DNA from 2 places in the Lysobacter sp. Soil_N_23 genome. Region 1 is predicted to be linked to the other one. Evidence: predicted binding sites of a transcription regulator. Region 1 holds the regulator's gene; the other holds the start of a gene.
What was found. Region 1 encodes HrcA, which represses chaperone genes, less so after heat shock. Its sites were predicted from a motif close to TTNGCACTCNNNNNNNNNGAGTGCNAA; they were not measured.
Positions count from the first base shown of each region.

Region 1 (7,379 bases):
CACCCGCGCCTGCGGATCCTGGAACTGCTGGAGCAGGCCAAGCCGCGCCACATGACCGCCGAAGACATCTATCGCCACCTGCTCGAGCATGGCGAGGACATCGGCCTGGCCACGGTCTACCGCGTGCTGACCCAGTTCGAGGCCGCCGGGCTCGTGCTCAAGCACAATTTCGAGGCCGGGCAGTCGGTGTACGAGCTCGACCGTGGCCACCACCACGACCACATGGTCGACGTCGACACCGGCAAGATCACCGAGTTCGAAAGCCCGGAGATCGAGGAACTGCAGCGCAAGATCGCTGCCAGGCACGGTTACGAGATCGAAGAACACTCGCTGGTGCTGTACGTGCGCAAGAAGCGCTGAGAAGTGAGGTCCGGGCCAGGGCAGGCCTGAAGAGCAAGCACCGCCGCCGCATCCGATCGTGTCGCATTGGATCGTGGAGTGACGGCCAACCACAAGGACGAACGCCATGCTTAACCAGTTGCTCTGGTCGTTGCTGCTGACCGCGATCTGCGTGGTGATGCACAGCGGTTACAGCGCCATCACGATCAAACAGATCGCCAAGGCGCAGCGGCCGCGCGAAGGCCGCTACCTGCATTTCTTCCTGGTCCGTGTGGTGATCGAGCTGATCCTGCTGCACAGCGCCGAAACCGTCGTCTGGGCGTGGTTCTACGAGTGGAAGAACGCCGAGTGGACCTGGAACACCGCGCTGTATTTCTCGGTGGTCAGCTATGCCACGCTCGGTTACGGCGATGTGCTGCTGCCGCCGGAATGGCGCCTGGTCGGTGCACTGCAAAGCCTGGTCGGCGTGCTGCTGGCGGGCTGGTCGGTGGCGCTGCTGGTGGCGGTGCTGCAGACGACGTTGCGCAAGAAGGCAGCCGAAGACGCCAACCCGCCGACGTAGGAGCGAGCTTGCTCGCGACCGGGTGCAAAAGTTGCCGGTAGGAGCGAGCTTGCTCGCGACCCGGGCGCATGATCGCGAGCAAGCTCGCTCCTACGTCGACGTCAGACGTCGGCCAGCAAACGCTTGGCGGCGGCCCGTGCTTCACGCGTGAGTTCGACGCCGCCGAGCATGCGCGCCAGTTCTTCCTCGCGCTGCCTGGCATTGAGCAGTTGCACCGCGCTCTGGGTGACACCCTCGCTGGCCGCCTTGCTGACCCGGTAATGGGCATGGCCCTGCGCGGCGACCTGCGGCAGGTGGGTCACGCACAGCACCTGGCGGCTGGCGCCCAGTGCGCGCAGCTTCTGGCCGACGATCTCGGCCACGGCGCCGCCGATGCCGGTGTCGACTTCGTCGAAGACCATCGTCGGCACCGCATCCAGTCCCAGCGCAGCGACCTCGATCGCCAGCGAGATGCGCGACAGCTCGCCGCCGGAGGCGACCTTGCGCAGCGCCCGCGCCGGCTGGCCCGGGTTGGCGGCGACCAGGAACTCCACGCGCTCGCCACCCTGCGGGTCGGGTCGATCGGTTTCGACCGGCTCGATCTGGACGTCGAAGCGGCCGCCGCCCATGCCTAGTTCGGAAATCAGCGCGCTGGTGCTGGCAGACAAGTTGGCTGCGGCATCACGGCGCAGGCGGCCGAGCGCGTCGGCGGCCTGGCGCCAGTCGTGACGCGCGGCTTCGATCTCGGTGTCGAGGCGGGCCAGGCGCACGCCGGCGCCTTGCAGCGATTCCAGTTCGGCCGCGATCGCATCGCGCTGCGCGCCCAACTGCTCGGGTGGCACGCGGTGCTTGCGTGCCAGTTCGTGGATGCGGGTCAGGCGCTGCTCGATGGCTTCCAGCGCCGACGGGTCGAGATCGAGATCGCTACGAACCCGGTCGAGCAGGGCGAGGGCCTCGTCGACCTGGATCGCGGCGGCATCGAGCATGCCGTCGACATCGCCCAGGCGCGGCTCGTGTTCGAGCACGCGTTGCAGGTCGCTGCGAACCTGTTGCAGGCTGCGCGAAAGCGACGGGCCTTCCTCGCCGCCGAGGCGGGCGAAGGCACCTTCGCAGGCGGCGATCAGGTCGGCGGCATGGGCATGGCGGCGATGGTCGTCCTGCAGGCGCGCGATTGCCTCGGCCTCCAGGTCTTCGCGATCCAGTTCGCCATGCTGGTGTTCGAGCCAGCCGATGCGGTCGGAGACGTCGCCCTGCGCCGACAGCGCATCGCGCTCGGCCAGTAGCGCACTCCAGCGTGCCGCCGCGGCGCCGACGGCGCCCAGTTCGGTCTGGGTACGGCCAAAGGCATCCAGCAACGCCAGCTGGCTGGGGCGCGACAGCAGCGCCTGGTGCTCGTGCTGGCCATGGATCTCGACCAGCAGGGTGGACAGCTCGCTGAGCTGGCCCAGGGTGACGGGGCGGCCGTTGACCCAGGCGCGCGAGCCGCCGTCGGCGCGGATCACGCGGCGGATCTGGCAGGCGTCGTCTTCATCCAATTCGTTGTCGCGCAGCCAGGCGCGGGCCAGCGGGACGTCGTCGAGGCTGAAGCCGGCGACCAGTTCGGCGCGGTCGGCGCCATGGCGGACCACGCCGCTGTCGGCACGCAGGCCCGAGATCAGGCCCAGCGCATCGACCAGCAACGACTTGCCGGCGCCGGTCTCGCCGGAGATGACGGTCAGGCCGGGGCCGAAGCCGAGCTCGGCTTCACTGACCACGGCGAACTGCTTGAGGGAGAGATGGACGAGCATGGAGCGCGATTGTGCCCTGTGTGGGTTGCGGCGTGATAGCGGGGAAGCGTCTCGCAGGTTCAGATCGGCAGCCTGGTCTGGAATGGCGTGCACCGAAAACCCTTGCACCGGATCGGGCCGCGCCCTATCAATATCCCGGTCATGAGCCGCAAACCTGCCGATCCCAGCCTCGACCCGCGTGCACGGCAGCTGTTGCGCACCCTGATCGGCCGCTATATCAACAGCGGCGAGCCGATCGGCTCGCAGACGCTGGCGCGGCACGCCGGGCTGGACGTCAGCGCGGCGACCATCCGCAACATCCTGGCCGACCTGGAAGACGCCGGCCTGCTCAGCGCGCCGCACAGCTCGGCCGGCCGCGTCCCGACGGCGCAGGGCTATCGCCTGTTCGTCGACTCGCTGCTGCAGGTGCGGCCGCTGCCGGACACCGACCTGGCCCGCCTGCGCGGCGAACTGCCGGCCGGCTCCGGCACCCAGGCCCTGCTCGGCAGCGCCTCGGAGCTGCTGTCGGCGATGACCCACTTCGTCGGCGTGGTCAGCGTGCCGCGGCGCGAGCAGTTCGCCTTCCGCCGCATCGATTTCGTTCCGCTCGACGGCGCGCGCGTGCTGGCGATCCTGGTGTTCGCCGACAACGAAGTGCAGAACCGGATCGTGCAGACCCGTCGCCCGTTCGACAGCAGCGAACTCGAGCGCGTCGCCAACTACCTGAATGCCCATTTCGCCGGGCGCACCGTGGCCGACATCCGCGCCACCCTGCTGCGCGAGCTGCGCACTGCCCAGACCGAGATGCAGTCGCTGCTGACGCAGTCGGTCGAGCTGGCCGAGCAGGCCCTGGCTCCCGGCGGCGACGACATGGTCCTGGCCGGGCAGACCCGCCTGATGGGGGTGCAGGAGCTGGCCGACCTGGACCGCCTGCGCGACCTGTTCGACGCTTTCGCCCGCAAGCGCGAGATCCTGCAGCTGCTCGAACGTACCGTGCAGGCCCCCGGCGTTCGCATTTTCATTGGCGAGGAGACCGGGCTGGCGCCGCTGGAGGGGATGTCGCTGGTCACCGCACCTTACGTTGCCGGCGGGGGTAGCGGGCAGGTGCTGGGGGTCCTGGGGGTCATAGGGCCGACCCGGATGGCTTACGAGCGGGTGATTCCGGTGGTTCAGGCCGCCGCCGACGCGCTTGGGGCTGCGATCCATTCCGAGTCCTGACGGGTCGGGCTGCGGCAACCGCCGCTGAAACCGGGAACACCCTCTGGCCGGCCGGGAAGGCACCTGGCCGTCGCCCACGGCGCAGTTCGTCTTGAAACCTCGCAGGGCGGCCCCATTGCTGCCCTGTCGCGCCTCGAGCGCGGATTTCCGAATTGTTTGGCGCCCTTGGCGCAGGGATGGAGCACCGCATGACCCAGATCGATCCGCAAGACACCCCCGACAACGACACCCCCGGCAGCGACCTGGGACTCGCCAACGACGCCGATGGCGGCGATTCGCTGGCCGCGCAACTGCAGGCCGCCCGCGCCGAACTGGCGCAACTGCGTGAGGACTCGCTGCGCGAACGCGCCGAACTGGAGAACCAGCGCAAGCGCATGGCCCGCGACATCGACATGGCGCGCAAGTTCGCCAACGAGCGTGTGCTCGGCGACCTGCTGCCGGTGATCGACAGCCTCGAGGCCGGCCTCACCATCCAGGCCGACACCGCCCAGCACCTGCGCGAAGGCATGGAGCTGACCCTGCGCCAGCTGCTCAAGGTCGTCACCGACAACGGCCTGGTCGCGATCGATCCGGCCGGCAAGGCCTTCAACCCGGAGCACCACCAGGCGATGAGCATGGTCGAGAGTGCCGGGCACGCGCCGGGCGACGTGGTCCAGGTCTACCAGAAGGGCTGGCTGCTCAACGACCGCCTGTTGCGCCCTGCGCTGGTGGTGGTGGCCAAGCACGACTGAACGATCGGGGCAGGGCTCCGCTCAAGGCGCGTGATCGCTTGAAGAGCGTGAACTTGAAGAGCACGCCGCCGACCCCCAGATAACGCACATCGGCGCCACCACAGATTCGGCGCCACACCATTTCAAGCATTAGCGAGGGAGCTATACACATGGGCAAGATCATCGGTATCGATCTGGGCACGACCAATTCGTGCGTCGCGATCATGGAAGGCGGCAAGGCCAAGGTCATCGAAAACGCCGAAGGCGACCGCACCACGCCTTCGATCGTGGCCTTCACCAAGGACGGCGAAGTCCTGGTCGGCGCCTCGGCCAAGCGCCAGGCCGTCACCAACCCCAAGAACACCTTTTTCGCGGTCAAGCGTCTGATCGGCCGCAAGTTCACCGACGCCGAAGTCCAGAAGGACCTCGACCTGGTGCCGTACTCGATTGCCGCGCACGAGAACGGCGACGCCTGGGTCGCCACGGCCGACGGCAAGAACATGGCGCCGCAGCAGATTTCCGCTGAAGTGCTGGCGAAGATGAAGAAGACCGCCGAGGCCTACCTGGGCGAGACGGTCACCGAGGCGGTGATCACCGTGCCGGCCTACTTCAACGACAGCCAGCGCCAGGCGACCAAGGACGCCGGCAAGATCGCCGGCCTCGACGTCAAGCGCATCATCAACGAGCCGACCGCAGCCGCGCTGGCCTATGGCATGGACAAGAAGGGCGGCGACCGCAAGGTCGCGGTCTACGACCTCGGCGGCGGCACGTTCGACGTGTCGATCATCGAGATTGCTTCGGTCGACGGCGAGATGCAGGTCGAGGTGCTGGCCACCAACGGCGACACCTTCCTGGGCGGCGAAGACTTCGACAAGCGCGTCATCGATTACCTGGTGGAGGAGTTCCTCAAGGACCAGGGCATCGACCTGCGCAAGGACCCGCTGGCCCTGCAGCGCCTGAAGGACGCGGCCGAGCGCGCCAAGATCGAGCTGTCGAGCGCGCAGCAGACCGAGGTCAACCTGCCGTACGTCACCGCCGACGCCTCCGGCCCGAAGCACCTCAACATCAAGCTGACCCGCGCCAAGCTCGAAGCCCTGGTCGAGGACCTGGTCAAGCGCACCATCGAGCCGTGCCGCATCGCCCTGAACGACGCCGGCCTGCGTGCCAGCGAGATCAGCGAAGTGATCCTGGTCGGCGGCCAGACCCGCATGCCGAAGGTGCAGCAGGCCGTGGCCGAGTTCTTCGGCAAGGAACCGCGCAAGGACGTCAACCCCGACGAGGCCGTGGCCGTGGGTGCCGCGATCCAGGGCGGCGTGCTGGCCGGCGACGTCAAGGACGTGCTGCTGCTCGACGTGACCCCGCTGTCGCTGGGCATCGAAACCCTGGGCGGCGTATTCACCAAGATCATCGAGAAGAACACCACCATCCCGACCAAGGCCTCGCAGACCTTCAGCACCGCCGAGGACAACCAGTCCGCGGTGACCGTGCACGTGCTGCAGGGTGAGCGCGAGCAGGCCCGCTACAACAAGTCGCTGGCCCGCTTCGACCTGACCGGCATCGAGGCCGCGCCGCGCGGCATGCCGCAGGTGGAAGTTTCGTTCGACATCGACGCCAACGGCATCCTGCACGTGTCGGCCAAGGACAAGAAGACCAACAAGGAACAGAAGGTCGAGATCAAGGCCGGTTCCGGCCTGTCCGAGGACGAGATCGCCAAGATGGTCGCCGACGCGGAAGCCAACCGCGAGGAAGACCAGAAGTTCCACGAGCTGGTGCAGGCCCGCAACCACGCCGACGCGTTGATCCACAACGCCCGCAGCGCGATCAAGGACAACGGCGACAAGGTAGCCGGCGACGTGATCGGCCGCACCGAAGGCGCGATCGCCGAGCTCGAGACGGCGATGAAGGGCGACGACAAGGGCCAGATCGAGGCCAAGTCGAAGGTGCTGGAGGAAGCTGCGCAGTCGCTGTTCGCCGCTGCCGCCGCCGCGTCGCAGCCGGGCCAGGATGCCGGTGGCAGCGCGCCCAAGTCTGATGACGTCGTGGACGCGGAGTTCACTGAAGTCAAGGACGACAAGAAGTAAGGCGGGAGCAGGAGACGGGGAGCCGGATTGAGGACAGCGCAGCCATCGGCAGTGCTTCCGCAACCGGTTCCCTTTTCTCGTGTTCGTGGACCCTGTGGTCCTTCGCTTTGACGATTCCCCCTTACCGAGTCACCGAGTCAACCCCGGCAAATGAGCAAGCGCGATTACTACGAAGTCCTGGGCGTGGCCCGTGACGCCAGCGACGAAGACCTGAAGAAGGCCTATCGCCGCTGCGCGATGAAGCACCACCCGGACCGCAATCCGGGAGACGCCGCCGCCGAGGCGACGTTCAAGGAGTGCAAGGAAGCCTACGAGGTCCTGACCGACGGCAATCGCCGTCGCGCCTACGACCAGCACGGCCACGCCGCCTTCGAGCACGGCATGGGCGGTGGTGGTGGCGGTGCCGGCTACGCCGACATGGGCGACATCTTCGGTGACATCTTCGGCAACATCTTTGGCGGAGGCGGCGGTGCGCGCGGCCCGCGTCGCGGTGCCGACATCGGCTACGTGATGGAGCTGACGCTGGAAGAGGCGGTGGGCGGCATCGAGAAGACCATCGAGATCCCGACCCTCGACGAATGCGACACCTGCGACGGCACCGGCTCGGCCGACGGCAACCTGGAGACCTGCTCGACCTGCCAGGGCCGTGGCCAGGTGCGGTTCCAGCGCGGCATCTTCTCGATGCAGCAGGCCTGCCCGCACTGCGGCGGCCGCGGCAAGACCA
Region 1 covers NZ_JBDGKY010000012.1:27,212-34,590, forward strand. Annotated here, with positions in the region: gene fur (ferric iron uptake transcriptional regulator) at 1-360, shown strand, start outside; gene AC3A3X_RS10585 (potassium channel family protein) at 467-901, shown strand; gene recN (DNA repair protein RecN) at 1,003-2,667, opposite strand; gene hrcA (heat-inducible transcriptional repressor HrcA) at 2,809-3,864, shown strand; gene grpE (nucleotide exchange factor GrpE) at 4,053-4,595, shown strand; gene dnaK (molecular chaperone DnaK) at 4,745-6,655, shown strand; gene dnaJ (molecular chaperone DnaJ) at 6,806-7,379, shown strand, end outside.

Region 2 (7,379 bases), on a different contig from region 1:
GTCTGGTTACCGGTCATTACCTGCGCCAGACCCGACCCATTTCGTAAGCAGTGAACGCATGACCTCCCACGACCTTCGCCACCTCGCCAGCACCGCGCCCCGGATCATGGTGGTGGACGGTTCCAAGCTGGTGCGCAAGCTCATCGGCGACGTGCTCACGCGCGAACTCGCCGACGCGGTGGTCGTGCCCTGCGCCGGCATCGCCGAGGCGCGCGCCGCGCTCGAAGCAGGCGCAGTCGACCTGGTCACCACGTCGCTGTCGCTGCCCGACGGCGACGGCATCGCCCTCGCGCGGGCGGTGCGCGAGGCGGCCGGCCAGGCCTATGTGCCGATCATCGTGGTGTCCGGTGATGCGCAGTCGCACCTGGAGTCGCGCAGCTTCACCGAAGACGTCACCGACTATTTCGACAAGGCACTGGGCCACACCGCATTGGCCGCCTTCATCCGCGGCTACGTGCACCCGCAGCCGATCCCCGGCGCGCGCGTGCTCTACGTCGAGGACAGCAAGGTCGTCGCGCTGGCGACCAAGCGCATGCTCGAACGCGCCGGCCTGAGCGTGCTGCACTTCATCGGCGTCGAGGAAGCGCTCGAGTTCCTCGAGACGCGCCGCGGTCAGGACGACATCGGCGCCGACCTGGTGCTGACCGACGTTTACCTGAAAGGCGCGCTGAGCGGCAACGACCTGCTCGAGCGTCTGCGCCAGGACTTCGGCCACGGCAAGCGCCGCCTGCCGGTGCTGGTGATGACCGGCGATGCCAACGCCCACAACCAGAGCGCGCTGCTGCGCGCCGGCGCCAACGACCTGGTGCTCAAGCCGATCGAAGAGCGCCTGCTGATCACCAAGACGCTGTTCCAGCTGCGCCTGTCGCGCTTGCCGGAGCAGGCGACGCTGGACGCATGAACGACGGCGGCGAGCGCGCCCACAGGATCGCACTGGAGCCCTCCTGGAAGGAGCGGATAGGCGACTACCTGCAACGTCCCGACATGCAGGCCCTGTCGAGCTTCCTGCGCGAGCGCAAGGCGGCCGGCGCCAGGGTCTATCCGCCCGGCCCCAGCATCTTTGCCGCCTTCGACGCGACACCGTTCGATGCGGTCAAGGTCGTCATCCTCGGCCAGGACCCGTACCACGGCTACGGCCAGGCCCATGGGCTGTGCTTTTCGGTGCTGCCCGGCGTGGCGGTGCCGCCGTCGCTGCTCAACATCTTCAAGGAGATCGAGCGCGACCTCGGCATCTCCCGACCCGACCACGGTTGCCTGTTGCCCTGGGCGCAGCGCGGCGTGCTGCTGCTCAATGCCGTGCTGACCGTCGAGGAAGGCCGTGCCGGCGCCCACCAGGGCAAGGGCTGGGAAGGCTTCACCGACCACGTCGTCGACACCCTCAACCGCGAGCGCGAAGGCCTGGTCTTCCTGCTCTGGGGCAGCTACGCCCAGGCCAAGGGCAAGGTCATCGATTCGCGCCGACACCGGGTGCTCAAGGCGCCCCACCCCTCGCCGCTGTCGGCCCACCGCGGGTTCCTGGGCTGCGGCCATTTCTCGGCCGCCAACGAGTACCTGCAGCGGCGCGGGCAGGGCGGAATCGACTGGTCGCTGCCCCCCAGGCACCAGTGGGCTGTCTGACTGCGTTTTCGGCACGATCCCGAACCTGAACGGTTTCATTGTTGCGCTGCTGCAACAGTGTGGAACTTCCAGGGCCTTTAGCAGTCCTACAACCCGACTGCTAAGATGCCTGCCATGACCACGAACAGCCTTTCCAACAGCGGCCTGTCCACTGCACTGGTGGCCAACAACATCCCGGTGCCGAGCGCGCTTGGCTCGCTGGACGCCTACGTCAACGCGGTGCACCGCATCCCGGTGCTGACCGTCGAGGACGAACAGGCGCTGGCCCGCCGTTTCCGCGAAGGCGAAGACCTCGATGCCGCCCGTGAGCTGGTGCACTCGCACCTGCGTTTCGTCGTGCACGTGGCCCGTGGCTACAACGGTTACGGCCTGCAGATCGGCGACCTCATCCAGGAAGGCAACATCGGCCTGATGAAGGCGGTCAAGCGTTTCGACCCCGACCAGGGCGTGCGCCTGGTGTCGTTCGCCGTGCACTGGATCCGTGCCGAGATGCACGAGTTCATCCTCAAGAACTGGCGCATCGTCAAGGTCGCCACGACCAAGGCGCAGCGCAAGCTGTTCTTCAACCTGCGCAAGTCCAAGACGCGCCTGGGCTGGATGAACGCCGAGGAAGTCCGCGCCGTGGCGCGCGACCTCAATGTCTCCGAGCGCGAAGTGCTGGAGATGGAATCGCGTCTGTCGGGTCGTGACATCGGCTTCGACGCGCCGGACGATGACGACGATGGCGCGCCGCCGTCGCCGGTCGCGTACCTGCGTGCCGACGGCGAGGATCCCTCGCAGACCTACGAGCGCGAGGACGAGGAAGACGGCCACCTGGCGCTGCTGCGCGAGGGCCTGTCGGAACTCGATGCGCGTTCGCGCGACATCATCAAGCGCCGCTGGCTCGACGACGAAAGCAAGATCACGCTGCAGGAGCTGGCCGACGAGTACGGCGTCAGCGCCGAGCGCATCCGCCAGATCGAGGCGAACGCGCTCAAGAAGATGCGGGCGCTGTTCGCGGCGTAAGCGTCAGCGATGAGATATGCAGGACGGCCCGGGAAACCGGGCCGTTTTGTTTTGCGGGTGTCGACCATCATCCGACGCCGCTCCGCCCCTCACCGTCATCCCGGCGAACGCCGGGATCCAGTGTCGGAGCATCAAGGTCGCGGCGTCAGTGTCCTGTTGAAGGCTACGGGCCTGGATCCCGGCGTTCGCCGGGATGACGTTCAGGGTTTGTCCTGCCCCAGGATGATCCGCGCATGCCGCTGGTAGCTCCAGTACGCCCACGCCCAGTTGATCAGCACGATGATCCGGTTGCGGAAGCCGATCAGGAAGAACACGTGCGCGGCAAGCCAGAACCACCACGCCAGCAGTCCGGACAACTTGAACCCGTGCAGATCGACCACTGCGGCCATGCGGCCGATGGTGGCGAGGTTGCCGAAGTCGCGATAGCGGAACGGCGGCGCGGGTTTGCCGGCCAGACGGGCGCGGATCGCCGCGGCCACATGCGCGCCCATCTGCTTGGCCGCCGGTGCCACGCCTGGCACCGGCTTGCCGTCCTGCACGACGCTGGCCAGGTCGCCGGCGATGAAGATCTCCGGATGGCCAGGCACGCTCAGGTCGGGCGCTACCGGTACGCGCCCGGCGCGATCGCGCTCCACTCCCAGCAGCGCTCCCAGCGGCGAGGCGGCAACACCGGCGGCCCACAACACGGTGCGCGCGGGCACGAACTGTTCGCCGCCCAGGGTGAAGCCACGCCCATCGATCGCGCTGACCGGCGTGCCGGTCACGACTTCGACGCCGAGCTTCTCCAACTGCCGCTGCGCCTTGGCCGACAGCGATTCCGGGAATGAAGCCAGCACGCGCGGGCCGGCTTCGATCAGCCGCACGCGTGCATGCGCCGGATCGATGTTGCGGAACTCGCGCTTGAGCGTGTGCCGGGCGATCTCGGCGAGCGTGCCGGCAAGCTCGACGCCGGTCGGGCCGCCGCCGACAACGGCGAAGCTCAGCCACGCGGCCCGCTCGTCGGCGTCGTCACAGGCCTCGGCGCGCTCGAACGCCAGTAGCAGGCGCCGCCGGATCGCCAGCGCGTCGTCCAGCGTCTTCAGCCCTGGCGCATCGCGGCTCCATTCGTCGTGGCCGAAGTACGCGTGCGTGGCACCGCTGGCGAGCAGCAGGCAGTCATAGGGAAGCTGCTCGCCATCGGCGAGCGTGACCGCGCGCGCCTGCATGTCGATGCCGGTGACCTCACCCAGCCGCACTTCCACGTTGCGCTGGTTGCGCAGGATATGGCGAAGCGGCGCAGCGATATCGGGCGACGACAGCCCGGCCGTGGCGACCTGGTAGAGCAGCGGTTGGAACAGGTGGTGGTTGCGCCGGTCGATCAGCGTGATGTCGACATCGTCAGCGGACAGTGCACGCGTCGCCCAGAGGCCACCAAAGCCGCCGCCGACGACAACGATGCGCGGACGTGCGGAAGGCGAGCTCATATCTCGGCTGCTCCTTGATGGGCGTCGTCGTAGTCGCGGTCGATGCGGGAATGATGCTTGGTATCGCGCATGAACACGTACACCGACAGCGACACGGCAACGCATGCCGTCACGTACCAGTAGAAATACGACTCATGGCCGGCTTTCTTGAACCACAGCGCCAGGTACTCGGCAGTGCCGCCGAACACCGACACGGTCAGTGCATAGGGCAACCCGACGCCGAGCGCGCGGATGTGCGCCGGGAACAACTCGGCCTTCACCACCGCATTGATGGACGTATAGCCGCTGACGATCACCAGCCCGGTCATCACCCATGCGAAGGCGCTCCAGACGCTGCCCGCCGCCGCGATGCCGCTGAGGATGGTGTAGGTGCAAAGCGTGCCGAGCACGCCGAAGGCGATCAGGATCGGGCGCCGCCCGGTACGGTCGGACAGTGCGCCCACCAGTGGCTGCAGCAGCATGAACACCAGCAGCGACGCCGCCGAGATCAGCGTTGCATCGGCCTTGCTGAAGCCGCCGCTGTTGACCAGGAACTTCTGCGGGTAGGTGGTGAAGGTGTAGAACGAGAGCGTGCCGCCCATGGTCAGGCCGACGACGGTCAGCACCTCGCGCGGGTGCTGCAGCAGCACCCGCAGGCTGCCGCGGCGCTTCGGGTCCTGGCTGCTGGCGGCCACGAACGACTCGGTCTCCTGCATGCCGCGCCGCAGGTACAGCGCGGTAACCGCGCACAGGGCGCCGACCACGAACGGGATTCGCCAGCCCCAGTCGTGCAACTGCTCTTCGGTCAGCAGCAGTCGTTGCAGCAGCACCAGCAGCCCGAGAGCGATCAGTTGCCCCATCACCAGTGTCACGTACTGGAAGCTCGACCAGAAACCGCGGCGGCGCGCGTCGGCCATCTCGCTCAGGTAGGTGGCCGAGGTGCCGTACTCGCCGCCGACGCTGAGGCCCTGCAGCAGGCGCGCGAACACCAGCAGTGCCGGTGCCGCCAGGCCGATGCTGTCGTGGCCCGGCGCGACGGCGATCAGCAGCGAGCCGGCGCACATCAGCAGCACCGACAGCATCAGCGCCGCCTTGCGGCCGTGGCGGTCGGCGTAGAGTCCCATCAGCCAGCCGCCGACAGGACGCATCAGGAAGCCGACCGCGAACACCGCGGCGGTATCGAGCAACTGCGCGGTGGTGTCGCCTTTGGGGAAGAAGTGCGGTGCGAAGTAGATGGCGAACGCGGAGTAGGCGTACCAGTCGTACCACTCCACCAGGTTGCCGACCGAACCGCTGAAGATGCTGCGCAGGCGGTGGGCGGGTGTGATCCGGGTCGTCGCATCCATGCGCACAGTTTGCCCTAACCCTGTGGGAGCGGCCTCAGCCGCGATGGCTGGAGGCACAACAGATCGCGGCTGAAGCCGCTCCCACAGCAGGTGCCGATCAGCGCAACCGGTCGGCCAGCAGTGCCTCGAGCTTGCGCTGGTCGGCGGCGAAGCGGCGGATGCCGTCGGCGAGCTTGTCGTTGGCCATCGCATCCTCGTTGTGCTGCCAGCGGAAGGCCGCTTCGTCGAGCACGGCCGGTGCCGGTGCGCGGTCGCCGGTGTCGTTCAATGCGCGCGGTACGCCGCCTTCGCTGGCGGCCAGTTCGGCCAGCAGTTCCGGCGAGATGGTCAGGCGATCGCAACCGGCCAGCGCCAGCACCTGCCCGGTGTTGCGGAAGCTCGCACCCATCACCACGGTGTTGAAGCCGTGGCGCTTGTAGTGGTGCCAGATGCGGGTGACCGACTGCACGCCGGGATCGTCCTGCGGCGTGGCCGGCTTCTCGCCGCCGTTGGCCAGGTGCCAGTCGAGGATGCGGCCGACGAAGGGCGAGATCAGGAACACGCCGGCCTCGGCGCAGGCCACGGCCTGGGCGAACGAGAACAGCAGGGTCAGGTTGCAGTTGATGCCTTCGCGCTCGAGCTGCTCGGCGGCGCGGATGCCTTCCCAGGTCGAGGCGGTCTTGATCAGCAGGCGCTCGCGGCCGATGGCGGCCTTCTCGTACAGCGCGACCAGCTTGCGGGCCTTGGCCAGGGTGGCGTCGGTGTCGAAGCTCAGGCGCGCATCGACCTCGGTCGAGACCCGGCCCGGAATCAGCTTGAGGATTTCGGTGCCGATGGTGACCGCGAGGACGTCGGAAGCGTCGGCGACGCGCTCGGCCAGGTCGGAACCGCGCGCCTGCGCCAGTGCCGAGTCGATCAGCGGCGAATAGGCCGGGATCGAGGCGGCTTTGAGCAGCAGCGACGGATTGGTGGTGGCGTCGAGCGGATGGAAACGGGCGATCGCCTCGATGTCGCCGGTGTCGGCGACGACGGCGGACAGGGTGCGCAGTTGTTCGAGCTGGCTGGTCATGGTGTCGGTGGCTTCGGTGTCGGGTTCATTCTCTCCGATTAGATCATGGTAGCGCTAACATTCGTACGGTGGCCTGCGTCATACCCGCGGCGCCGGCCTGGGGTAGGCTCGCCGTGACCCAGCCTGGAAGCGTGTCATGGCCGAACCCGAGCGCCGCATTGCCCTGCTGATCGACGCCGACAACGCGCCGGCCGCCAGGATCGACGTGATCCTGGCCGAGGTGGCGCGCCATGGCGTGGCCAACGTCCGCCGCGCCTATGGCAACTGGAAGAGCCCGCACCTCAAGAGTTGGGAGGCGACGCTGCACGAGTACGCGATCCGGCCGATCCAGCAGTTTGCCTACAGCAGCGGCAAGAACGCCTCCGACATGGCGATGGTCATCGACGCCATGGACCTGCTCTATGCGCGCAACCTCGACGGATTCGCGATCGTCTCCAGTGACGCCGACTTCACCCCGCTGGTGATGCGGCTGCTGACCGACGGGGTGAAGGTGTATGGCTTCGGCGAACGGAAGACTCCGGCTCCGTTCGTCAATGCCTGCACGACGTTCCTGTTCGTCGAGACGCTTGGGCAGCCGGAAACCGCGGAAACGTCCGTCAGCGAGAAGCCGCGGACAGGCAAGGAGTTGCGCGGTGACACGCGGCTCGTCCACATGCTGCGGACGTCGGTCAATGCGGCTACGCGTGAGGATGGATGGGCGCTGCTGAGTTCGGTTGGAACGCAGATCAGGAATCAGGCTTCGTTCGACGAGCGAAACTACGGGTACCGGAATATCAGTGGACTGATCGAGGCGACGGAGCTGTTCGAGCTCAAGCGCAATGACAAGATCGTCTGGATCCGGGAGAAGTCGGGCAGCAGCGGAAAGCAAACGACCAAGAAGACCAAGGCCTAGCAGGGCTTGTCTTGTCATCCCGAGCGTGA
Region 2 covers NZ_JBDGKY010000001.1:230,728-238,106, reverse strand. Annotated here, with positions in the region: gene ftsX (permease-like cell division protein FtsX) at 1-47, shown strand, start outside; gene AC3A3X_RS01020 (response regulator) at 59-901, shown strand; gene ung (uracil-DNA glycosylase) at 898-1,617, shown strand; gene rpoH (RNA polymerase sigma factor RpoH) at 1,732-2,622, shown strand; gene AC3A3X_RS01005 (NAD(P)/FAD-dependent oxidoreductase) at 2,823-4,085, opposite strand; gene AC3A3X_RS01000 (MFS transporter) at 4,082-5,410, opposite strand; gene tal (transaldolase) at 5,508-6,458, opposite strand; gene AC3A3X_RS00990 (NYN domain-containing protein) at 6,595-7,350, shown strand.
Region 2: the regulator HrcA is predicted to act here: its motif matches at 1,695-1,721, upstream of rpoH (RNA polymerase sigma factor RpoH).